DNA from 2 places in the Streptomyces sp. NBC_00019 genome. Region 1 is predicted to be linked to the other one. Evidence: predicted binding sites of a transcription regulator. Region 1 holds the regulator's gene; the other holds the start of a gene.
The links. Region 1 encodes HspR, which represses chaperone genes until heat shock. Its sites were predicted from a motif close to TTGAGNNNNNNNNNCTCAA; they were not measured.
Positions count from the first base shown of each region.

Region 2: the regulator HspR is predicted to act here: its motif matches at 8,182-8,200, upstream of lon (endopeptidase La).

Region 1 is NZ_CP108302.1:5,624,305-5,636,472, reverse strand. It holds gene OHU89_RS26570 (circularly permuted type 2 ATP-grasp protein) at 1-156, shown strand, start outside; gene OHU89_RS26565 (alpha-E domain-containing protein) at 153-1,085, shown strand; gene OHU89_RS26560 (transglutaminase family protein) at 1,087-1,929, shown strand; gene OHU89_RS26555 (hypothetical protein) at 1,974-3,347, opposite strand; gene OHU89_RS26550 (hypothetical protein) at 3,524-4,078, shown strand; gene OHU89_RS26545 (sugar ABC transporter substrate-binding protein) at 4,088-5,194, opposite strand; gene OHU89_RS26540 (hypothetical protein) at 5,427-5,942, shown strand; gene OHU89_RS26535 (PA14 domain-containing protein) at 6,031-8,454, shown strand; gene OHU89_RS26530 (heat shock protein transcriptional repressor HspR) at 8,519-8,965, opposite strand; gene dnaJ (molecular chaperone DnaJ) at 8,971-10,155, opposite strand; gene grpE (nucleotide exchange factor GrpE) at 10,198-10,845, opposite strand; gene dnaK (molecular chaperone DnaK) at 10,842-12,168, opposite strand, start outside.
Region 2 is NZ_CP108302.1:7,054,742-7,066,909, reverse strand. It holds gene OHU89_RS33510 (roadblock/LC7 domain-containing protein) at 1-157, opposite strand, end outside; gene OHU89_RS33505 (nitrate- and nitrite sensing domain-containing protein) at 154-2,820, opposite strand; gene OHU89_RS33500 (protein phosphatase 2C domain-containing protein) at 3,190-3,978, shown strand; gene OHU89_RS33495 (MarR family winged helix-turn-helix transcriptional regulator) at 4,108-4,602, opposite strand; gene OHU89_RS33490 (lysozyme) at 4,836-5,669, shown strand; gene lon (endopeptidase La) at 5,745-8,159, opposite strand; gene OHU89_RS33480 (GNAT family N-acetyltransferase) at 8,323-8,964, shown strand; gene OHU89_RS33475 (GNAT family N-acetyltransferase) at 9,061-9,816, shown strand; gene OHU89_RS33470 (sulfatase) at 9,959-11,443, shown strand; gene OHU89_RS33465 (RNA polymerase sigma factor) at 11,875-12,168, shown strand, end outside.

The DNA of each region.
Region 1 (12,168 bases):
GGCGGCGGCTCCAAGGACACCTGGGTCCTCGCCGAGGGGCCCGCCGAGCATCCCGAGGAGCCGAGCGCCGGGACGGCCCTTCCGGGCGTCGCACCCCGTCAGCTGGGTCCCGACGGCACCCCCGCCGTCGTACAGGAAGGAGCGCAGCAGCAATGAGCGACGTGATCCTCTCCCGGATAGCCGAGGCGCTGACCTGGACCGGGCGGTATGTCGAGCGGGCGGACGCCACCGGGCGCATCCTCGACGCCTATCTGCACCGCATGCTGGAGGACCCCTGGCGCGACGAGGACGCGGCCTGCCGGTCGCTGTACGCGATCCTCGGCGTCGACGCGGGCGACGAGCGCGTCGACATGCAGCAGGTCCTCGACCAGCTCGCCTTCGACGCCCGTTCGACCTGCTCGATCGAGGGCGCGCTGGGCGCGGCGCGGCTGAACGCCCGCAGCGCCCGTGAGGCCGTCTCCTCCGAGATGTGGGAGTGCCTCAACTCCACCTGGCACGCGCTCGCCGACCAGCGGCGCGCCGCCCGGCGGACGGGCCCCTACGGCTATCTGGAGCTGGTACGCGCACGTGCCGCGCTGTTCTTCGGGCTCGCCGACTCCACGATGAGCCGGGACGACAGCTGGCGGTTCGTGGTGCTGGGGCGCAGCCTGGAGCGGGTGGACATGACCGTACGGCTGCTGTCCGTGCGGGTGCTGGACGCCGCGCACGCGCCCGACTGGACGACGCTGCTGAGCGCGTCCGGCGCCGACGAGGCGTACGCGCGCGTGCACAGCGGCTTCGGCGACAGCGCGCGGGTGGCCGAGTTCCTGCTCCTGGACCGGGGCTTCCCGCGCTCCGCACTGCACGCGCTGACCACCGCGGAGGAGTGCCTCAGCGCCCTCGGCCGCCCCCGCCAGGACCCGGCGCGCCGCCCGATCGGCCGGCTGCGCACCCGCCTGGAATACCTCGACTCGCACGCCCTCCAGGATCAACTCCCCGTACTGCTCGAGGACTTGCAGCAGGCCTGCCTGCACTCGGCGGAGGGGGTCGCGGAGCGGTTCTTCCCGTATCAGGGGCCCGTGGTGTGGGCCCAGGAAGGAGCCTGACATGACCCGTCGCCTCCGCATCAAGCACATCACCCGCGTCGCGTACGCCCAGGCCGCCGTCTCCTCGCACAACGAGGTCCGTATGACGCCGCTGACGCTGCCCGGACAGACCACGCTGGACTCCCGGGTCACCGTCACCCCGGCCACCGCGACCTGGTCGTACTGGGACTACTGGGGCACCCAGGTCACCGGCTTCGACCTGATGGACCCCCATGCCGACCTCACCATCACGGCCTCCAGCCTGGTCGAGACGTCCCCGCCGGAACCGCTGCCGACCGCTCCCGGCTGGCCGGAGGTGGCCGAACGGGCCAGGAGCTCACGCCTGTTGGAGTTCGCCGGCCCCACGGTCCGTACGACGGTCCCGCCCAAGCTGCTGAAGAAGGCGCGGAAGGCCGCGGTGGGCCTCGGCCCGCACGAGGCCGCCGTCGCCGTCTCCGCCCTGGTCGCCGACCGGGTCTCCTACCTCCCCGGCGCCACCAGCGTGAACACCTCCGCCGCCGAGGCCTGGGAACAGGGCGCGGGCGTCTGCCAGGACATCACCCACCTCACCGTCGCTCTGCTGCGGGGCGTGGGGCTGCCGGCCCGGTACGTCTCCGGCTATCTCCACCCCGAGCGGGACGCGGAGCTCCACCGGGCGGTCGCCGGGGAGAGCCACGCCTGGATCGAGTACTGGGCGGGCGACTGGTGCGGCTACGACCCCACCAACCGGACGCGTGCCGACGAGTCGCACGTGGTCGTGGGGCGTGGCCGGGACTACGACGACGTGACGCCCCACAAGGGCATCTACCGGGGCGTGCCGGGCGGACCGCCGGAGGTGACGGTGGAGTTCACGCGGGTGGCCTGAACCGGGGGCAGGGCCGGGCCGCGGATCCCGGCCCTGCGCCCCGGCTACGCCGGTGCGAAGACGAAGAAGCCGTCTTCCGTGGCCAGATACCCGTACCCGGTCGGCGTGTTCACGTCCGGGACGGCGGTCAGGTCCTTGGCAAGCACCTTGCGCGTGGTGACGTCCACGGCCAGGTCGCCGTCGTCCGTACTGCCGTACAGGACCTTGCCGTTGCCGGAGAAGCGGATCGGGTCGAGCGCGTTCTCGCCCTCCTCCTGGGCCCACAGGCGGGTGCCGTCGGCCGTCCTCCAGACCGCCGTACCGTCGAAGCCGGCGTCGAACTCGCTCTTGTCCAGGGCCGCCAGCTCACCGTCGGCGGAGTACACGACGAGCTCGCCGCCCTCGTAGGAGGCGGTCAGGGCGCCGCTCGCCAGGTCGTACCAGGCGTAGACCTGGGCGGTGGGGCTGAGGCCGAGGTCCTTCTGCCAGGCCACCAGGGCCTTGCCGTCGGTGACCTCGACAACCTCGATGGTGCGGGACTTCGGCTGTCCCTCGTCGTCGAGCACGACGCCCTCGGGTATCGCGGCCTTGGCGGAGGACCAGATCTGCTTGCCGGTGGCCAGGTCGTTGAGGGTGACGTCCGAGGGGTCGTAGTCGTACTTCCCGGCGGCCTCGAAGCCCGGGTAGTAGCCGCCCGCGATCACCGGGGCGTGCGTCCGGTCGCCGCCGGCGATCCCCGTCTCCGCGTCGAAGTCGCACTCGGCGTCGTCGTCGCCGTTGCAGGGGACCGTGCGGGTGGTGCCGCCGCCGATCGGGGTGAGGGTCACGGCACCGTCGGCGGCGGAGACCGCGTAGCCGCTGACGATGTGGCCGAACTCGTAGCCGGACGTCTCGCCCAGCTTCGTGCCCTCGACGGAGTACAGGGTCGCCGAGGTGGTCGTCTCCTCCTGGGTCAGACCGTCGGACTCCTTCGTCGCGGACGTGCCGACGGCGATCGCCGGGGCGCCGTCCTTCCAGGTGACGCCCTCGACCGACTGCGCGGTCACGCCGAGGGTCCTGGTGAGCGCGCCGGTCTTGGCGTCCCGGAACTCCAGCGTGAGCTTCTCCGCCTCGTCGGAGGCGAACAGGACGCGGTTGACGTCGTCGGGCTCGCCGTCGACCGAGGCGTCGGTGAGGTAGGCGCCGCTCGCGTCCTTGGCGAACAGCAGGACCCCGCCGAGGTCCAGGACACCGAGCTCGGGGTTGTCCGTGGACAGGCTCCAGGCGGCCTTCTGCGCGTAGCCGGGCAGGGCGGCGCCCCGGTACGCCGGGCCGCTCGCCGCCGGTTTCCCGGTGGCCTTCCCGTCGCCGGCGGCGGACTCGGTGCCGTCGTCGCCGCCGCAGCCCGTCAGCAGCGCCATGGACAGAGACAGACCGACGACCGCGGCGCGCGTGCGCACGCGGCTCCCCTTGATGGGCGGCATGTTCGTGGGCAGCATGTTCTTCCCCCGTGTTCGAGACATGACAGCCCGGCATCCTAGACCAGTTCTTGATCTTGGCTTCACCGCCCCGGCGCCCGCGGACCGAAGCGCCCAGAACGTTCACTTCTCCCCACCCGGGGCGCACAATCACCCCTATGCCGACCGCACGCCTGCTCCGCCGTACGGCCCCCGTGCTCGCTCTGCTGCTCCTTGCGGGCTGCGGGGGCGGGGACTCCGGCGGGTCGCCGCCGTCCTCCGCGTCCCCCTCCCAGAGCCCCTCACGGGCGCACAAGGACGGCCATCTCACCTTCACCGTCCTGTCGTTGCGCTGCGGCATCACGGGGGTGACCGGGTCGCACGCCGACGCGCCGCCGCAGGGGCAGTTCTGTGCCGCCCGGCTGCGGGTGGAGAACAGGGACCCGAACTACCACGTCTACGAGTCGGCCCGGCAGCATCTCGCGGGCGTCAGCGGCGACCGGGCCCGGCCCGACTCCTTCGCGATGGCGGTGCGGCGTCAGTCGGACACGGTGAAGCTCGGCGGCCACACCCTCATGGAGGTCGAGCTCTGGTACGACGCCCCCAAGGACGCTAAGGTCACCGGCCTGCGCGTCTCGGGGGACAACGACCCGTCCAGCTTCACCAGCACCAAGCCGATCGGACGGGCGCCGAACGGGGTGCTGGTGCCGATGAAGCCGCTGGCCGGCAATTGAGCGGCTGACCTACTTGAGCTTGATCGCCGCGCAGTCCGCCGCGTACTTGGCGGTGCAGATCTGGTCCACCGTGTAGATGCCGTCGGCGACGACCGTGCTCTTGATGTTCGCCTTCGTCAGCGCGGACACCGTCACCAGCTGCGCCGGGATGCCCTTGTCGGTGGGGCTGTCGACGGAGTCCTGGGTGAGGGAGTCGAACAGGATGTCCTTGCCCTGGACCTTGGCCACGGCCATCTCCGCGGCGGCCTCGGCCTCCAGCGGGTAGGACTTGTACACGCTCATGTACTGCTCGCCGGCGACGATCCGCTGCACGGCGCTCAGTTCCGCGTCCTGGCCGGTGATCGGCGGCAGGTCGGTGATACCCGCCTCCTCCATGGCCTCGATGGCGGAGCCGGCCATGGCGTCGTTGGCGGAGTAGACGGCGGCGATGTTGTCCTTGCCGATCGCCTTGATCGCCTCGGCCATGTCCTTCTTGGCGATCTCCGGCTTCCAGCCGTCGACGTCGTACTTCTTGGCGATCGTCACCTTGCCGTTGATCTCGGAGACCGCGCCCGCCTTGAACTGCCCCGCGTTCGGGTCGGAGGGCGAGCCGTTGATCATGACGATCTTGTCGGAGGTGTCGATGTCCGAGCCCAGCGACTCGACGAGGGTGCGGCCCTGCACCTCGCCGACGAGTTCGTTGTCGAAGGAGACGTACGCGTCGATGGGACCCTCGGCGAGACGGTCGTAGGCGATGACGGGGATGCCCGCGTCCTTCGCCTTCTTCACCGTCGACGCGATCTTCTTGGAGTCCACGGCGTCCAGCAGGATGACGTCGACCTTGTCGTCGATCATCTTCTGCATCTGGGTCGTCTGCTTGTCCGCGTCGGCCTCGCCGTTGGCGTAGACCGTGTTGCCCTTCTTGTCGGTGAGCTCGGCGACCTTCTTCTGGATGATCGGGTAGTCGAACTCCTCGTACCGCGAGTTGGTCCGCTCCGGCATCAGCACGCCCACCGTGACGTCGTCGCCCTTGGTGGGACTCGCGTCGGCACTGTCCCCGGAGACTCCCAGCGCCCCGCAGGCGGAGAGCGAGAGGGCCATCGATGACACGGCCACGCATATGGCGGTACGACGCATTGGGGAGCTCACTATCTGGTGCCTTCCGGACTCGGGCGCATATTGCGCACCCAGGTGAAGGAAGCCAACGCGGCCTTCACCTATCAGTCAAGAAGCAACCGTCAAATGAGATAGCAACGTTAACGCGTGTAGCTTCTGTGCAGAATCGTGCCACGTGAGCGGAACCGAACCCCCGCCGGCGGGCGACTGGACAGTCAGAGCACCGAACTCCTGACGACTCCACGAGGACCGGATGACCATCAGCGAAAGCTCCGTCACGGACACCCTCTTCGGCCCGCTCACCGTCCGCCTGAACACCTGGCGGGGTGAAGTCGTCGTCGAGGGCGAGGCGATACCGCGGGTCGTGCTGAGCCGGGCGACCGGCACCAAGGCCGACGGGGACATCCCGATCGGTACCCGGGACGCCGGTCTGCTCATCCTCACCGTCGGCGGCGAGGCGGCCGCGCTGTCCCCCGGCCGGGGACGGCTGATCCGGCGTTCGTACCGGGTCGACGTCCGGCACGCGGGCCGGCACTGGCGGCTGGTGCCCCACTCCATGCCGGACAGCCGCCTCCTGCGCGACGGCCGGCGGTTCGGCGACTTCCACTCGAAGGGCGCCGGCGAGGTGAAGGCCGCCGAGTGGCGGTCGGACGCCAAGCCGGACGCCATGGACGCGGCCGTCGGGTACGCGCTGGCCGCCGCGTTCGGCACGGGCGCGGAGTCGATGTGGGCGGCGGCCGCCGACCTGGTCTTCGACGGATTTCCCTGAGACACGCCGTACAACCAATCGGTGCCCTTGCCGGTCCTGATTCGACGACGGTGATCTCTCCCGTCGTCGGACAGGACCGAAGGACCGCATGAACCCAGCCAGACGTACGACCGCGACCGCCGTCGTACTCGCCACCGCGGGCACCCTGCTCACGCTCACGCCCGCCTCCGCCGCGACCACCTGCACCTCGCCGGTCTTCAAGCGGCAGTTCTTCGCGAACACGAGCTTCTCCGGCACCCCGAGGAAGACCGACTGCGACAGCGCCGTCGACCAGAGCTGGAGCGGGGCTCCGGCGTCGGGCCTGCCGAGCGACAACTTCGGCGTCCGCTGGTCCGTCACCCGGGACTTCGGCTCCGGCGGCCCCTTCGCCCTCGCCGCCTCCGGGCTGGACGGCATACGGGTCCACGTCGACGGCGTCCGCAAGATCGACCTCTGGAAGAACGTCTCGTCGACCGTCTCCAGGACCGTCAACGTGACCATCCCCTCCGGCAAGCACACCCTCCGCGTCGACTACGTCAACTGGACCGGCTCCGCCAAGGTCAAGTTCGGCTACACCCCGCGCACCTCCGCCACCGTCGACAAGGTCAAGCCCCTCACCCCGGCCGGGATCTCCGTCTCGTACGACAAGAGCGGCAACAAGGCCAAGGTCGGCTGGGCGAAGAACAAGGAGATGGACCTCGCCGGGTACAAGGTCTACCGGCGGCTCAAGGGCGCCTCCTTCGGCAGCAAGGCGCTCGCCACGACCACCTCCACCTCGTACACGGACACCCCTCCGCCCACCGGTGCGACCTACTACTACGAGGTCCGCGCCTACGACAAGGCGGGCAACGTCTCGACCGGCACCGCCGACCAGGCGGTCACGAGCGTGGACACCACCCCGCCCGCCGCGCCGTTCGTCGAGATGGACGCGTGCCCGGTGGACCAGCCCTACGCGGCCCCGGAGTTGGTCACGACCGCGGAGAACGCGGCCGACATCGCGCTCTACGAGATGCAGCGGCTGAACTCCGCCACCAACACCTGGGCCACCGTGTACACCGGCACCAAGGGCGCGATCTGCGACACCGGTCACGCCGCCGACGGCAGCGAGGTCACCTACCGGGGCCGGGCCCGCGACGCCGTCGGGAACTGGTCCGCGTACTCACCCGCCGCCACCTTCACCACCTCGGACCTGACACCGCCGGCGACCGCGGCCGACGCGCGCGTCGAGTACCGGTCGGGCGTTCCGCACATGCTGTGGTCGGCCGTCGACGGGGCCGCCTCGTACCAGGTCCTGCAGTACGACGCGGCGACCGGCGGCTGGCTCGACGCGCTGCCCGGCGCCACGGGCACCACCCCGACCACCACCACGGCAACCGACGCCGTGCCGCGCCAGCTGCTCGCGGTCGCCGACAGCTACCGGTACGCGGTGCGCTCGGTGGACGCGAAGGGCAATGCGGCCGCCCCGGTGGAGGTCACGCTGACGATGGCGGACCGGCCCGATGCGATCGCGCCGTTCCGCACCACCGCGAGCCGGTTCGACGAGGGGGTGATGATCGAGTGGAGCAGCGCCGACCCGTGGACCTTCGGCGAGGACGATCCGCTGCTCACCTATCGGATCGTCCGCACCGACCAGGCGACCGGCGAGAGCAGCGTGGTGACCGCCTGCAAGCCCAACAGCTCGCAGGACCTGCCGCTGACGGACCCGGAGACGTACTGGACCTGGAACACCGGCGACGCCCCCGACTACGCCGGTGCCCGGCAGATCAACGGCGTCTGCTGGGACGTCTCCGGTGCCTCCGAGACGACGTACGACTACACGGTCATGACGATCGACCCGTACGGTCATGAGTCGCAGCCCGGCCCCGCCGCCACCGGGACCACGCCGGACACCGAGCGCCCGGCACCGGTGCAGAACCTGGCCGCCGAGCAGATCCCGCTCGGTGTACGCCTGACCTGGACGCCGCCGGCCGACGACGACGTCACGGGCTACAAGGTGTGGCAGGGCGTCACGGACCCGGAGACCGGCGAGACGGTATGGGACCAGAACTGCTGGACGGGCGACTCCCTGGCCGAGACCGAGATCCTCTGCCCGACGGTCCCCGACGGCGCCGCGCACACCTACAAGGTGGCCGCCACGGACGGCTCCCCCCTGATCGACTGGTACGCCGGCCCCGAGGCCTTCCACCCCGCCGAGCTCTCCGTCACCCTGCCCGACACCCGGCCGCCGGGCTGGACGGGGACCGGGATCCGTGAGGACCAGTACCCGGAGCTGTACGTCGGCTGCTCCGAGAGCTCCGGCCTCGGCGACTGCGGCCGGTTCGCGAGCTATCGCGTGGAGCGCTGGGACCCGGCCTCGGCCGCCTATGTCACCCTCACCGAGGGCACGATGTACGACGCCGTGTTCCACATGGACAAGACGGTCCACGAGGACACGCTGGGCCTGTACTACTACCGCGTCGTCCGCCTGGACGCCGCCGGCACGGAGGCCGCGTCCACGCCGATGGCGTACGGCATCTGGGACTCCTGGCTCTGAGCCCGCACATGCGAAGGGGCCCGGAGGTTCGTCCTCCGGGCCCCTTCGCATGCACTTGGGTACCTCAGTCCTGCCGCCCCTTGGGACGCCACACCACCAACGCGCTGGTCTGCTGCACTTCCTGATAAGGCACCAGGTCACGGCGGTACGACGCATGCACCGCCGCCTCACGCTGCTGCATCGCCGCGGCGGCGCCGTCGAGGGCGGCCTCCATCTCGGCGACGCGGGACTGCAGCGCGGCGACCTGGTTCTCCAGCTCGATGATGCGCTTGATGCCGGCGAGGTTGATGCCCTCGTCCTGCGACAACGCCTGCACCGCGCGGAGCAGTTCGATGTCACGGGCCGAGTAGCGGCGGCCCCGGCCGGCGGTGCGGTCCGGGGAGACCAGGCCCAGACGGTCGTACTGGCGCAGGGTCTGCGGATGCAGGCCCGAGAGCTGGGCCGCCACCGAGATGACGTAGACCGGGGTCTCCTCGGTCAGTTCATACGGATTGCGTCGACGGCCGTCCATCTCGATCAAGCTCCCTTCGCGGCCTGGAACAGCTCCGCCCGCGGGTCCTCGCCCGCGGTCGCCTCGCGATACGCCTCGAGTGCGTCACGAGCCTTCCCCGTCAGGTCCGTCGGGACACTCACCTCGACGGTGACCAGGAGGTCGCCGCGGGTGCCGTCCTTGCGGACCGCGCCCTTGCCGCGGGCGCGCATGGTGCGACCGTTGGGCGTGCCCGGCGGCAGCTTCAGCGTGACGGCGGGGCCGCCCAGGGTCGGGACCCTCACCTCGCCGCCGAGGGCCGCCTCGGTGAACGTGACCGGGACCGTGACCGTGAGGTTGTCCTCCTTGCGGCCGAAGACCGGGTGCGTGTCGACGTGCACGGTGACATACAGGTCTCCGGCCGGACCGCCGCGCTCGCCCGGTGCGCCCTTGCCGCGCAGCCGGATCCGCTGACTGTCCGTCACCCCGGCGGGGATGCGGACCTGCATGGTCCGGGAGGACTTGGCGCGGCCGCTGCCCTTGCACTCCAGACAGGGGTGCTCGGCCATCAGTCCGCGGCCCTTGCAGTCCGGGCAGGGGTCGGTGAGGGAGAAGCCGCCGCCGGAGCCCCGCGCCACCTGGCCGGTGCCGACGCAGGTCGGGCACACGCGCGGTGTGCCGTTCTTGTCGCCGGTGCCGGAGCAGGCCTTGCACGGGGACTGCGAGGACATCCGCAGCGGCACCGTGGCACCCTCGATGGCCTCGGTGAAGCTCAGGGTGACCTCGGTGTCGATGTCCTGGCCGCGCCGGGGCTGGGTACGGGTCGTGCCCGTACCGCCCCGGTTGAACAGACCCCCGAAGACGTCGCCGATCCCGCCGCCGAAGCCACCGGAACCCCCGGCGCCACCGCCCTGCGCGCCGCCTCCGAAGAGGTCGCCCAGGTCGAAGTTGAAGGAGCCGCCGCCCGCGCCCGGCCCCGGGCGGAAGCCGCCGTTGCCGAAGAGGGCGCGGGCCTCGTCGTACTCCTTGCGCTTCTTGGGGTCACCGAGGACGTCGTTCGCCTCGGAGATCTCCTTGAAGCGCTCCTCGGCCTTGACGTTGCCCTTGTTGGCGTCCGGGTGGAACTCGCGGGCGAGCTTCCGGTACGCCTTCTTGATCTCGGCCTCGGTGGCGTCCTTGGGGACGCCGAGGACCTTGTAGAAGTCCTTCTCGATGAAGTCCTTGGTGCTCATCCTCGACGCGCCCCCTTCCTGGCGTCCCGCTCAGTGGTGACCTCAGCCCTCCTCAGGGCCGTTGTCCTTGTCGTCGTCGGCCGTGGAGTCCTCCTCGGCCTTGACCGTCTGCGCGCCCGGCTGCGGTTCGGCGACGGCCACCCGCGCGGGGCGGATGGTGCGCTCGCCGATGCGATACCCGGGCTGCAGGATCGCCACGCACGTCGTCTCGGTGACGTCCGGCGCGTAGCTGTGCATCAGGGCTTCGTGGATGGTCGGGTCGAAGGGCTCGCCCTCCTTGCCGAACTGCTGCAGACCCATCTTCGCCGCGACGGTCTCCAGCGACTCCCCGACGGACTTGAATCCGCCGACGAACTCGCCGTGGTCCCGCGCGCGGCCGATGTCGTCGAGCACGGGCAGGAGTTCGGTCAGGAGGTTCGCGACGGCGATCTCCTTGACCGTGATCCGGTCCCGCTCCACGCGGCGGCGGTAGTTCTGGAACTCGGCCTGGAGCCGCTGGAGGTCCGCGGTGCGCTCTTCGAGCGCCTTGCGGGCCTGGTCCAGCTGGGCCGTCAGACCGGCGATCTGTGCTGTTGCGTCCCCGGCCGGGGCCGCCCCCTCCTGAGGGGCGGCCTTCGGCTCGGCGTCGTCGGGGGTCGCGCCGGAGGGGACGTCGGGCTTCTCCTCGAAGCCCGGGGTCTCCTCGGTCACGCGGCACCGTCCTTGCGCTCGTCGTCCACGATCTCGGCGTCCACGACGTCGTCGTCGGCCTTGGGAGCCTCGGCACCGGCGTCGGCGCCACCCGCGGACTGCGCGGCCTGGGCGTCGGCGTACATGGCCTGGCCGACCTTCTGCGAGACGGCCGCGACCTTCTCGGTGGCGGTGCGGATCTCGGCGGTGTCCTCGCCCTTGAGCGCGGTCTTCAGCTCCTCGACGGCGGCCTCGACCTCGGTCTTGACCTCGCCGGGGACCTTGTCCTCGTTGTCCTTGAGGAACTTCTCCGTCTGGTAGACGAGCTGCTCGCCCTGGTTGCGGGACTCGGCGGCCTCGCGGCGGGCGTGGTCCTCCTCCGCGTACTTCTCGGCCTCTTCGCGCATCCGGTTGACCTCGTCCTTCGGCAGCGAGGAGCCACCGGTGACGGTCATCTTCTGCTCCTTGCCCGTGCCCAGGTCCTTCGCGGTCACGTGCATGATGCCGTTGGCGTCGATGTCGAAGGCGACCTCGATCTGCGGGACACCGCGCGGGGCCGGCGGCAGACCGGTCAGCTCGAACATCCCGAGCTTCTTGTTGTACGCCGCGATCTCGCGCTCGCCCTGGTAGACCTGGATCTGCACGGAGGGCTGGTTGTCCTCGGCGGTGGTGAAGATCTCGGACCGCTTGGTCGGGATCGTCGTGTTCCGCTCGATGAGCTTGGTCATGATGCCGCCCTTGGTCTCGATACCGAGGGACAGCGGGGTCACGTCGAGGAGCAGGACGTCCTTGACCTCACCCTTGAGGACACCGGCCTGCAGGGCGGCGCCGATGGCGACGACCTCGTCCGGGTTGACGCCCTTGTTGGCGTCCTTGCCGCCGGTGAGCTCGCGCACGAGCTCGGCCACGGCGGGCATCCGGGTGGAGCCACCGACGAGGACGACGTGGTCGATCTCGTTGATGGAGACGCCGGCGTCCTTCATGACGTTGAAGAACGGGGTCTTGCAGCGCTCCAGGAGGTCCGCGGTCAGCTGCTGGAACTGAGCCCGGGTGAGCTTCTCGTCCAGGTGCAGCGGGCCCTCGGCGGAGGCGGTGATGTAGGGCAGGTTGATCGAGGTCTCGGTGGAGCTCGACAGCTCGATCTTGGCCTTCTCGGCGGCCTCGCGGAGGCGCTGGAGGGCCATCTTGTCCTTGGCGAGGTCCACGCCGTGACCGGACTTGAACTGCTGCACCAGGTAGTCGACGACGCGCTGGTCCCAGTCGTCACCACCGAGGTGGTTGTCACCGTTGGTGGCCTTCACCTCGACGACGCCGTCGCCGATCTCCAGGAGGGACACGTCGAAG
Region 2 (12,168 bases), 1.4 Mb from region 1:
TGTCGTTGGTGCCGGGGTCGGAGGAGAGCAGGAGCAGTCCGTCCGATGAGACCACCGCTACTGACTGGATGCCCGGCACCTCCTCGACCAGGTTCGTCAGCAGCCAGTGCAGGTTGCGGGCTTCACTGCTCAGTCCGAAGGTACTGGGCGCGGTCAACTGCTTGCCTCCTCGGGAGTTCCCCCCGTGGATTCTTCGCTGTGTGCGGGTGTCCTCGTCTGACCCGTCTGTTCGGCGATCTCGGCTTCTACGTCGCGGTAGCCGGCCTCCGCCCCCCGGCGGAAGCCGCCGAGCCTCCGGCGGAGGGCCTCGGCGTCCACGGAACTGCTTCGCGGGCGCGGTGTGGTCGCGGGCGCGGCGATCTTGGGTGTGCGCTTGGGGAGGCCCTTTGCGGTGAGCTGGTCCTCGTCCGGGGTGCGCTCGTGTTCGGTGTCGTCGTCGTCGGACGCGGGTGGCCCCTGTAGGGGTTCCTCAGCGTCGGCGGCCACGGGTTCAGGGGTTGCTTCGGGCTCCGCCGGAATCGGTACCAGCAGCTCCATCGTCGTCTCGGCAGGGCTCTCCTCCCCTGCCGTCTCCGACGTCCGTACGGCCTTCTCCGCCAGGGCCACCAGCACGTCGCCGGTGCCCGAACGGGTGGGCAGGACGTTGGAGTTGGCCTCCGCGTCGGCGCCCGGGAGGGAGAAGGTGTGGGTGGCACCGGACAGCGGGGCGGCGGAGGGGACCGCGGCGGACGGTGCCGGCGCCAGCAGACCCTTCGGGAGAACGACCACCGCGGCGATGCCGCCCTGCTTCTGCTCACGGAGCTGGACGCGGACGCCGTGGCGGTGGGCCAGGCGGGCGACGACGTACAGGCCGAGGCCGAGTCCCTCCTCGCCCTCCTGGTCGTACGGGGAGTCCGGGTCGAAGTCGCCGAGGCGGGAGTTGAGACGGGTCAGCCGCTCGTCGGTCACGCCGATGCCCTCGTCCTGGACGGAGAGCATGACCTCGCCGCTCTCCAGCAGCCAGCCGGAGACCTCGACGGGCATGTCCGGCGGGGAGAACGACGTGGCGTTCTCCATCAGCTCGGCCAGGAGGTGGGACAGGTCGTCGGCCGCGAAGCCCGCGACATGCGCGTGCGGGGGCAGGGCCGCGATGCGGACGCGCTCGTAGCGCTCGATCTCGCTCACCGCCGCCCGTACGACATCCACCAGCGGGACCGGACCGGCGTGCTGCTGGACGTGTTCCGTGCCGGCGAGGACGAGGAGGTTCTCGCTGTGGCGGCGCATGACCGTGGCGAAGTGGTCGAGCTTGAAGAGGGTGGCGAGGCGGTCGGGGTCCTGCTCGCGCTCCTCCAGGCCCTCGATGACGGCGAGTTGGCGTTCCACCAGGCCGAGGGTGCGCAGGGCGAGGTTGACGAAGGTGCCGCCGATGCTCTCGCGAAGACGCGCCAACTGGGCGGCGGACTCGGCGAGTTCGGTGCGCAGCTCCTCGCGGGCGTCGGCCATCTTCTGGCGCTGGCCGACGAGGTGCTTGCGGTCGGACTCCAGGGTGGCGACGCGCTCCTGGACGGCGACGGCGTGCGCGTGCAGGGCGTTGACGGAGCGGACGACCTGGGCGAACTCGTCGTTGCGGCCGGTGAACTTGACCGGTTCCTCGGTGGTCGGCTCCTCGGACTGTGCCAACCGGGCGGAGCCCAGGCGCAGGACGGCGAGCGGGCGGGTCAGGGTGCGGGCCATGGCGGTGGCGATACCGACGGCCAGCAGCATGAGGGCGCCGAGGATCGCGACGCGCAGCTCCAGCGCGGTGACGTCGTCGTCGCGGAGCTGGGCGAGGTCCTTGGTGCGCTGGTTGTAGAGGGCTGACTCCACACCGCGCATCAGGTCCACTCGGGCGGAGAGGGCGGCGTCGGCCTTCTTGGTGCTGGTGTCGAGTTCGCCGTCGGAGAGCGTGGCCTGGTCGGTGAGGGCGGCGAGGTATTTCTCGGCGGAGTTGACCTCGGGGCCGGTGACCGTGGAGTCGAAGCTGTTCTTCGCGGCCTCGGGAGCCGTGTCGTGGAAGTCGGCGAGGGCGGCGTCGGAGCGCAGCCGGGCCTGCTGGGCGGCGGCGGTGAGGGCGTCGCGCTGCTTGGTGTCTGCGGCCGAGGAGGTGACGACGGTGGAGGAGAGTCCGGTGACGGGGTCGGTGACCGTCTGGGTGGTGCGGGGCACGCTGAGCGCCGCGAGGAGCAGGCCGCGGGCGGCGGCCGACTGCTGTACGGCGGAGTCCAGCTCGGCGAGCGCGTAGGCGCCGGAGCCCGCGCGGGGCGGCATCTGCTCGGCCAGGTGCTCGGCGAGACGGTGCAGCTCGTTGATGGCCGCGGAGTAGGTCTGGTGCACCCCGAGGGCGGAGCTCTTGCCGGTGAGCGCGGCCCGGCGCAGGGCGGCGATGCCCTCGAGATCCGTACGGAGGTCTGCGGGGGTGTCGGTGTCGGCGCGCAACTCCTCGACCTGGCGGTCGACGCGGACGCTGCGCTGCTCGGAGGGCGCCTTGGACTTGGCGCGCCCGGCGGCGACGTACGACGTGACCTCGTCCCGCTCGTCGGCGAGCGAGTGCGCGAGGATCAGGGCGTCCTGGGTCTGCTCGGCGAGCGTCACCAGGTCCTGGGAGTCGCTCAGTTCGCCCGAGGCGGCGAGGATCGAGGGGGTACCGGCTCCGGCGATGGCGGCGGCCACGACGGCCGCGGCGACGATCAGCCGGTTGCGTACGTGGGTGGGGCGGCCCTTGCCGACGGCGGAACCGTCGGCGGTGGCGGGATCGGCGGGGGCCGTCTGCTTGCTCGTACGACGAGGCCGCGTCTTCTGCACCGGTGCTCGCATTCCTGACTCGTGTGCCCATGGGCCCGGGTGACGCTCCGTCAACTGGAGTCACACACCGGGTACGTTTCCCGACCCTCCCAGTGCCGCTGTGCAGCGGGCGCGCATCACCCGACCCGCCACCCGAAGGAGTGAACCCCGGACGGGAGTTGGCGAGCAAGTTCCGGTGGCATGGTCAGCGATCTTGACCGGCGGGCCGGTTGGACGTCGCCGCCGACCGATGGCATTATCCGCCACCACGCCTTCCCGGAGTGAACCATTCCCTCCCAAACCAGGCGCCTGACCTGCGCGACTGCGCCCGTCCGACGACCATTGCCAGCCTTTCGTGAACACCGTGAAGGGCTCGTGCAGACTGGCCGAATGCGTACGGAACTTATCTCGGAGCCCGGCGACCGGACCCGCCCCAACGAGGACTTCGCGAGTGTCGCCCTTCCGGCCTCCGGACAGGGCGGGGCGCTCGTGGTCCTGGACGGCGTCACGCCGCCGGCGGGCGAGACGGGGTGTCTGCATTCCGTCCCCTGGTTCACGGCACGACTGGGTGGCGCACTGACCGAACTGACCGTTTCCCTCCCCGATGTTCCGCTGACCGAGGCGCTGAGCCTCGCCGTCTCGCGTACCTCCGAGTCCCACGCTCACACCTGTGACCTTTCTCACCCACGCACACCACAGGCCACGGTGGTTGTCGCACGCTGGTCGGCGCGGACGGTGGAGTACCTGGTCCTCTCGGACTCGGCCCTGCTGCTGGAGTCGGAGGACGGCACGGTGACAGCCGTCCTCGACGACCGCCTCTCCCGCCTCCCCCGCTCCTCCCTGACCTCGGACGCCCTCATCGACTCGACCCTCCGCAACAAGGAGAACGGCTTCTTCACCGCCGCGGCCGATCCGTCGGTGGCAGGCCGTGCGGTGACGGGCGCACTACCGCGCCCGTCGGTCCGGTCCCTGGCCGCGCTGACGGACGGCGCGACCCGGTGGGTGGAGAAGTTCCGCGAGGGCGACTGGACGGACTGCTTCACCTTCGTACGCAAGGACGGGGCGGGGGCGTTGGTGGCGCGAGTGCGGGAGTTGGAGGGCGCGGACGCGGAGGGGCGGGTGTATCTGGGGCGGAGCAAGACGCATGACGATGCGACGGTGGTGTACGTCGAGCTGTGAGGCGGGGTCAAGGGCTCGGGGACGCCTCGGCACTGACCGAGGGGCCTGCTCCCGGGTTCGTGCGCGGTGAGAACGGTGGCCGCCCCGGGGCTGCCGAGCCCGACGACGAGCCACCGATCGCCGGCCAGGTCAGCGCTCCATGCCCCGGTTCAGCTCATGCAGCAGACGCGCGAGTTCGGACACCTCGCGGGGGTTCCAGTCCGCCAGCCGCCCCGCGTACCGCGCGCGTCGTGCGTTCCGTACCCGCCCCACCCGGGACCGCCCCTCCGCCGTGAGCTCGACGAGCCAGGCGCGGCCGTCCGCGGGGTCCGGGGCGCGGGTGACGAGGCCGAGGGTCTCGAGGGCGCGGAGTTGACGGGACATGGTGGCCTTGCCCACGCCGATGTACGCGGCGAGTTCCGTGGCGCGCTGTTGACCGGACTCCTCGAGGCGCACCAGCAACCCGTACGCGGCGGACTCCAGGTCGGGGTGGACCTCGCGGGCCATCTCGCCCTGGTTGGCCCGGGCGCGCCGCAGGAGCACGGTCAACTCGCGTTCCAACGCGAGGAATTCGGGCTGGTCGAGACCAGTCCTGGACCCGCTGGACACGTCTCCGTGCCCGCCGCTGTTCCCGTCTTCGTGCACGTCAGCCCCTGCCTCGGTTTTCCCGGTCCTGAAAGTTTCCGCCAAATTGCGCCGTCACCGCAGCTCGGTAAGTATTTCGCAGGGCTAGACCAACGGCAGCAACCGGTCCCTCTTCCCACCCGCTCGTCGACGTGCGTAGCTTCTTGACCAGGCGCTGACTGGCATGCCCACGCCATACACCCCCGGCCGGGTGTTCCCCCACCGAGCATCACCGAGCCCCTCGGAGGCACGCCATGCCCGTGCACAGACCCGGATCGCCCCGCCCGCGCCACCTGTTCCTCGCCGGCGTCCTCTCAGCCGTGTACGCACTGCTGTCCATAGCCCCGGCGTCGGCCGCCGAGTCGCCCGACGCCACAGCCACGCCGGCCCGCGGCACCGCCCGCATGGGCATGGGCGTCGTCGCCCACGACGGACAGGGCGGCCTGCCCGCCCACACCCGCGCCGCCCAGACCGAGGGCGTCGACGTGGCCAGCTACCAGGGCAACGTCGCCTGGACGACCCTCTGGAACAGCGGGGTCCGGTGGGCCTACACCAAGGGGAGCGAGGGGACGTACTACACGAACCCCTACTTCTCCCAGCAGTACAGCGGCTCCTACGGCGTCGGCATGATCCGCGGCGCGTACCACTTCGCGACCCCGGACACCACGACCGGCGCAACGCAGGCCAACTATTTCGTCGACCACGGAGGCGGCTGGTCCGCCGACGGCAGGACCCTGCCCGGCACCCTCGACATCGAGTGGAACCCGTACGGCGACTCCTGCTACGGCAAGACCAAGAGCGCGATGGTGAGCTGGATCCGCGACTTCCTGAACCAGTACAAGGCCCGCACCGGCCGGGACGCCGTCATCTACACCTCCACCAGCTGGTGGACCCAGTGCACCGGCAACTACGCCGGCTTCGCCGCCCACCCGCTGTGGATCGCCCGCTACGCCTCGACCGTGGGGACCCTGCCGGCCGGCTGGAGCACCTACACGATGTGGCAGTACACCTCGTCCGGGCCGACGGTCGGCGACCATGACCGGTTCAACGGGGCGCTCGACAGGGTGCAGGCGCTCGCCAAGGGCTGATCCCTTCCCCGGTACGGCGAAGGCCCGGGCCTCCCTCACGAGAACCCGGGCCTTCACCTCATCCGATGACGTCCGTCACGCCGCCACCGGAACCTCCGACGTCGCCCCGTTCACGGCCGGCGACAACGCCAGTTCCAGGACCTGGCGGACGTCCGTCACGGCGTGGACGTCGAGCTTGTCCAGCACCTCGGCGGGGACGTCGTCCAGGTCGGGCTCGTTGCGCTTGGGGATGATGACGGTCGTGACGCCCGCCCGGTGCGCGGCCAGCAGCTTCTGCTTCACGCCGCCGATGGGCAGCACGCGACCCGTCAGCGAGACCTCGCCCGTCATGGCGACGTCGGTCCTCACCAGCCGCCCGCTCAGCAGCGACGCCAGTGCCGTCGTCATCGTGACGCCCGCGCTCGGGCCGTCCTTCGGCACCGCGCCCGCCGGGAAGTGGATGTGCACGCCCCGGTCCTTCAGGTCGCCCACCGGCAGCTCCAGTTCGGCGCCGTGCGAGCGAAGGAAGCTCAACGCGATCTGCGCGCTCTCCTTCATCACGTCGCCCAGCTGGCCCGTCAGGGTCAGACCCGCCGCACCCGTCTCCGGGTCCGCCAGGGACGCCTCCACGAAGAGCACGTCACCGCCCGCGCCCGTCACCGCAAGGCCCGTCGCCACACCCGGCACCGCGGTACGGCGCTCCGCCGGGTCCTGCGCCGACTCCGGCACGTGGTGCGGCCGCCCGATCAGGCCCCGCAGCTCCTCGTCCGTCACCGAGAACGGCAGCTTCCGTTCGCCCAGTTCGTGCTGGGCCGCGACCTTGCGCAGCAGCCGTGCGATGGACCGCTCCAGGGTGCGGACGCCCGCCTCGCGCGTGTACTCGCCGGCGAGCTTGCGCAGGGCGCTCTCGTCCAGGGTCACCTCGTCCTTGTCGAGGCCGGCCCGCTCCAGCTGGCGCGGGAGCAGGTGGTCACGGGCGATGACGACCTTCTCGTCCTCGGTGTAGCCGTCGAGGCGGACCAGCTCCATACGGTCGAGCAGGGCCTCGGGGATCGCCTCCAGGACGTTGGCCGTGGCGAGGAAGACCACATCGCTCAGGTCCAGCTCCACCTCCAGGTAGTGGTCCCGGAAGGTGTGGTTCTGCGCGGGGTCGAGGACCTCCAGCAGGGCCGCCGCCGGGTCACCCCGGTAATCGGACCCCACCTTGTCGATCTCGTCGAGCAGGACCACCGGGTTCATGGACCCGGCCTCCTTGACGGCACGGACGATCCGGCCGGGCAGCGCGCCGACGTACGTACGCCGGTGACCGCGGATCTCGGCCTCGTCCCGCACACCGCCGAGGGCGACGCGGACGAACTTGCGGCCCATGGCGTGCGCGACGGACTCGCCCAGGGACGTCTTGCCGACGCCGGGCGGGCCGACCAGTGCCAGGACGGCGCCGCCACGGCGGCCGCCCACCACACCCAGCCCCCGGTCGTTGCGCCGCTTGCGCACCGCGAGGTACTCGGTGATCCGTTCCTTCACGTCCTCAAGGCCCGCGTGCTCGGCGTCCAGGATCGCCTTGGCGCCCTGGATGTCGTACGCGTCCTCGGTCCTTTCGTTCCACGGGAGTTCGAGCACCGTGTCCAGCCAGGTCCGGATCCACGATCCCTCGGGCGACTGGTCGCTGGACCGCTCCAGCTTGTCGACCTCCTTGAGGGCCGCCTCGCGGACGTTCTCCGGCAGGTCGGCGGCCTCCACGCGGGCGCGGTAGTCGTCGGACTCCTCGCCGTCCTTCTCGCCGTTGAGGTCACGCAGTTCCTTGCGGACGGCCTCCATCTGGCGGCGGAGCAGGAACTCGCGCTGCTGCTTGTCGACGCCTTCCTGGACGTCCTTGGCGATGGTCTCGGCGACGTCCTGCTCGGCGAGGTGGTCGCGGAGCTGCTGGGTCGCGAGCTTGAGGCGGGCCACCGGGTCGGCGGTCTCCAGCAGCTCGACCTTCTGGTCGGTGGTCAGGAAGGGCGAGTAACCGGAGTTGTCGGCGAGCGCGGAGACGTCGTCGATGGCCTGGACACGGTCCACGACCTGCCAGGCGCCACGCTTGCGCAGCCAGGCGGTGGCGAGGGCCTTGTACTCCTTGACCAGTTCGGTGACATGACCCGGCAGCGGCTCGGGCGCGGTCTCGTCGATACGGGTGCCCTCGACCCAGAGGGCGGCACCCGGCCCCGTGGTCCCGGCACCGATGCGCACCCGTCCCCGGCCGCGGATCAGCGCGCCCGGGTCGCCGTCGGCCAGCCGGCCGACCTGCTCGACGGTGCCGAGGACACCGGTACCGGGGTAGGTGCCGTCGATGCGTGGCACCAGCAGGACCTTGGGCTTGCCCGGCTCCGACCGGGCGGCGGCCTCGGCGGCCTCCACCGCGGCGCGTACGTCGGGGTCGTTCAGGTCGAGCGGGACCACCATGCCGGGCAGCACGACCTCGTCGTCGAGCGGCAGCACGGGCAGAGTGAGCGGTGTGGACGTCGAAGCCATGATCTCCCCTTCGGCACTCAAGTTGAGCTATGCCGACTCAATGCACGTGAGCCTTCGATTGTTCCCCTGGGCGCGTTCGCTGTGAGCGATCACGTCTGCCGGAATGCGTGACCGGCTACTGTAATAACCCCAGACGGCTTGCAATCATTACCGAAGGGGTGTCATGGACCGGACCGTGCGGGCATGGGTGGACGGATGGGTGCTCTCGCGCGGGGCGGCCCCGCCGGTGGTCGAGCCGTGGGGCTGCACGATCGACATGGGCGTGGACGGCCATGTCGCACGGCATGTGTTCGGCGCGATCGACGAGGACGTCGAGGAGACGGCCGTGCGGAAGGTGGCCGGGGTGGTCACCGGCGCCGGTGTGTGGCTCAAGGTGTTCCGGGATCCGACCGTGGTCGGCGGCTGGCTGGGCGAGGGCTGGTGGATCGACCCCGAGCCCGGCCACCTGATGACACTCCCCCTGACCACGACACCCGAGCCGACGGTCCCCGACGGCTTCCGTCTGCGCACCTGGTCCCGCGGCGGCGTCACCCGCACCATGCTCGCCGCCCCCGACGGCTCCTGGGCGGCCCGCGGCCAGCTCGCCCCGACCGGCGCGACCGCGGTCGTCGACCAGGTCGAGACCTCGCCGCAGCACCGCCGCAAGGGCCTCGGCACGGTCGTCATGCACACCCTCCAGCGGGCCGCCTCGGAACAGGGCGCGGAGAGCTGCGTCCTCGCGGGAACGCCCGCGGGGCGGGGGCTGTACGAGTCGCTGGGCTGGACGGTGACCGCGCCCCTGACCAGCGCGAAGTTCACCGGCTGAGGGCGCCGCACGAAAACCGGTTGCCTCCTGTGCCGGGCGCCGTACGGTCGTGCCGTGACCGACACCAAGATCTTCCTCGCCGCCTACGACGACCAGATGCGCGGTGCGCCGCCCACCCCGCCCGCCGGGGTGACGTACGAGAACGACGGCCCGCTACTGCGGATCGTCGGACAGTTCCGGGGGTTCGTGAGCGGGCCGCGTGAACTCGGCGTCGACGGGGACGCGCTGGACGGACTCATCGTCCGGCAGCGGGACTTCTTCGCGGCGCGCGGCGAGGCCGTGGAGTGGAAGACACGGGGCCACGACACCCCGGCCGACCTCACCGAACGGCTCCGCGCGGCCGGCTTCCTGCCGGAGGACCGGGAGACGGTGCTGATCGGACGCGCGGCCGACATGGCCGTACGCGAGCCCGCCCTGCCGGACGGCGTGACGCTGCGGCGGGTCACGGCGGACGCCGACATGCGCCGCATCGCCGCCATGGAGTCCACCGTCTGGGGCCAGGACTGGAGCTGGCTCGCCGACGACCTCATCGGCCGGGTCGCCGCCGCCCCCGACGAGATCTCGATCCACGTCGCCGAGGCGCACGGCGAGGTGGTCTCCGCGGCCTGGCTGGCCTTCCGCGCGGGCACCGCGTTCGCGAGCCTGTGGGGCGGCTCCACGCTCGCCGAGTGGCGAGGACGGGGCATCTACCGCGCCCTGGTGGCCACTCGCGCCGCCCTCGCGGCCGCGCGCGGTGTCACGTATCTGCACGTGGACGCCTCCGACGACAGCGCGCCCATCCTGCGCCGCCTCGGCTTCGAGGCGGTGACGACGACCACGCCGTACGTCTGGAACCCGCCCCGCGCGGCCTGACGCGCGCTGCGATCGCCACAACACCACAGGTCCGTCGTCATGAACCCGCAACGGCATTCACAGGAACCGCCTGCACACTGCAAGCTCGTTCACAGCTTGATTGAGCACTTATACGGGCTTTTACGGGGACTTGGGGACGCACATGGCCGAGGAGCAGCGGCGCGGGCCGGGACGGCGGGCGCTGATCGCGGGCGCCGCCGTCGCGGCCACGGGGGCGACGATCCCCTTCGTCACCAAGGGCGCCGACGGCGACGGTGGCGCCGACTCCCCCACCCCGAACGGGGCCCCGACGGCAGCCCCCGTCGCGAGCCGCGCCGCCTCCTCCCCCGGCACGCGCGGGGACGCCCGCCCCAACATCCTCCTGGTCCTCACCGACGACCAGCCCAAGGAGACGGACTGGGCGCTCCCGCAGACCCTCGACTGGCTCGGCGGCCACGGCACCACCTTCGCCCGCGCACACGCCAACACCCCGCTGTGCGCCCCGTCCCGCGCCTCGATCATGTCGGGCCGGTACGCCCACAACCACGGTCTGCTCGACACCCGCCACCCGTACCACCTGGACCAGCGCACCACGGTCCAGCGACAGCTGCGCGAGGCCGGATACCGCACGGGCCTGTTCGGCAAGTACCTCAACTACTGGCACACCGGCGACGCCCCGCCCCACTTCGACGAATGGCTGCTCCAGGAGCCGGTGCGGTATTACGACGGCCACTACAACGACAACGGCACCGTCCGGAACATCCGCGGGTACAACACCACCGTCATCAAGGACCGCACCCTCGATTTCATCGAGCGGTCCCGCTCCGACGACCGGCCGTGGTTCGCGTACGTGGCCACGCGCTCGGCGCACGAGGTGAACGTCGCGGAGCGGAGGTACGCCCACACGCGCGTGCCCGAGTGGAAGGGCCGCCCGTCGGTCCTCGAACCCAGCAAGGGCGACAAGCCTCGCTTCCTGCGCGAGGCGCACCACACCTTCGCCCAGGGCAGGGCGCTGCGCGCCCGCCAGCTGCGCACCCTGCTCTCGGTGGACGACGCGATGCGCGACTTCCGCGACAAGCTGCGCGAGCTGGGCCAGTTGGAGAACACCCTGGTCCTGTTCACCAGCGACCACGGCCTCTGCTGGGGTGACCACGGCTGGCTGCGCAAGTCGGTGCCCTATCGCCCGAGTCTGGAAGTGCCGTTCCACCTGTCCTGGCCGGCCGGCGGCCTCGGCACGCCCCGCACCGACGACCGTCTCACCGGCCACGTCGACATCGCCCCGACCTTCCTGGACGCGGCCGGCATCACCCCGGACACCCCGCACGACGGCCACTCCCTGCTGGACGCCGGGAACGACCGCACCCACCTGCTCGCCGAGTGGTGGTGGAACCAGCAGGACAAGCAGCCGATCCACACCTGGGCGTCGTACATCGGCAAGTCGGAGCAGTACACGGAGTACTACCGCACCCGCCTCGCCGCCGACGGACGCCCACGCGGCACCGGCAAGGTCCTCTTCCGCGAGTACTACGACCTGCGCGCCGACCCCTACCAGCTCAGGAACCGCCTGCACGGAGCGGGCCCGGAGGACGAACAGCGGCTCGGGGTACCGGGGTTGGCGAGGGGACTGGCGGCGGCGCGCCGCAGCTGACCCCCGGTGGTGCGGGGGCGCTCGTGCGCCGCCCGTGTGCTCCCTGTCCCCCCGCGGCAGTCTCGGCGCCTGCAACCTCATGCGGCGCAGCGGGCGTTGGTCGGACGTGATGCCATTGGCGGCCGCGCCTGGGAATTCGGCGGCCCGAGCGAACGACCACCACCGAGGCCGCATGACCACCTATCCCGGGTGTCGCTCCTGCACCGACCCACCGACCGCTCCGGCGTCCGGCGAGGACGACGGCGCACGCTGTGACAGCCATCTGGTGCGCGCGATGGCCGGGGGCAGCAGAGCGGCCCTCTCCGAGCTGTTCGCCCGGCATGCGGGCCATGTCTTCGCGCACCTGCTCGCCCGCGGCTTCGGCCCGGAGACGGCGGAGGACGCCGTACAGGAGGCGTTCCTCACCGCCTGGAAGAGCGCGTCCGGGTTCCATGAGGGCAACGCGGGTCGGCTGGCTGCTGCGCATCGCGTACTGCCGTGCCGTCGACCAGGAACGCATGCACGGGCGGTTCCGCGCCGCCGCGGACCGCGCCGGCGACCGGCTGGCCCCGTCCTCGTCGGTGGCCCCGTCCGCCGAGGACTGCCTCCTCGCGTCCTCGGCCCGCTACACGTCCCTCGCCGTCGCCCTCGCGGGCCTTCCGACGCGCTATCGCGAGGTCATCGAGCTGCGCTACGTCCATCAGCTGACCGTCCGTCAGACCGCCCAGCGGCTCGGCGTACCGGAG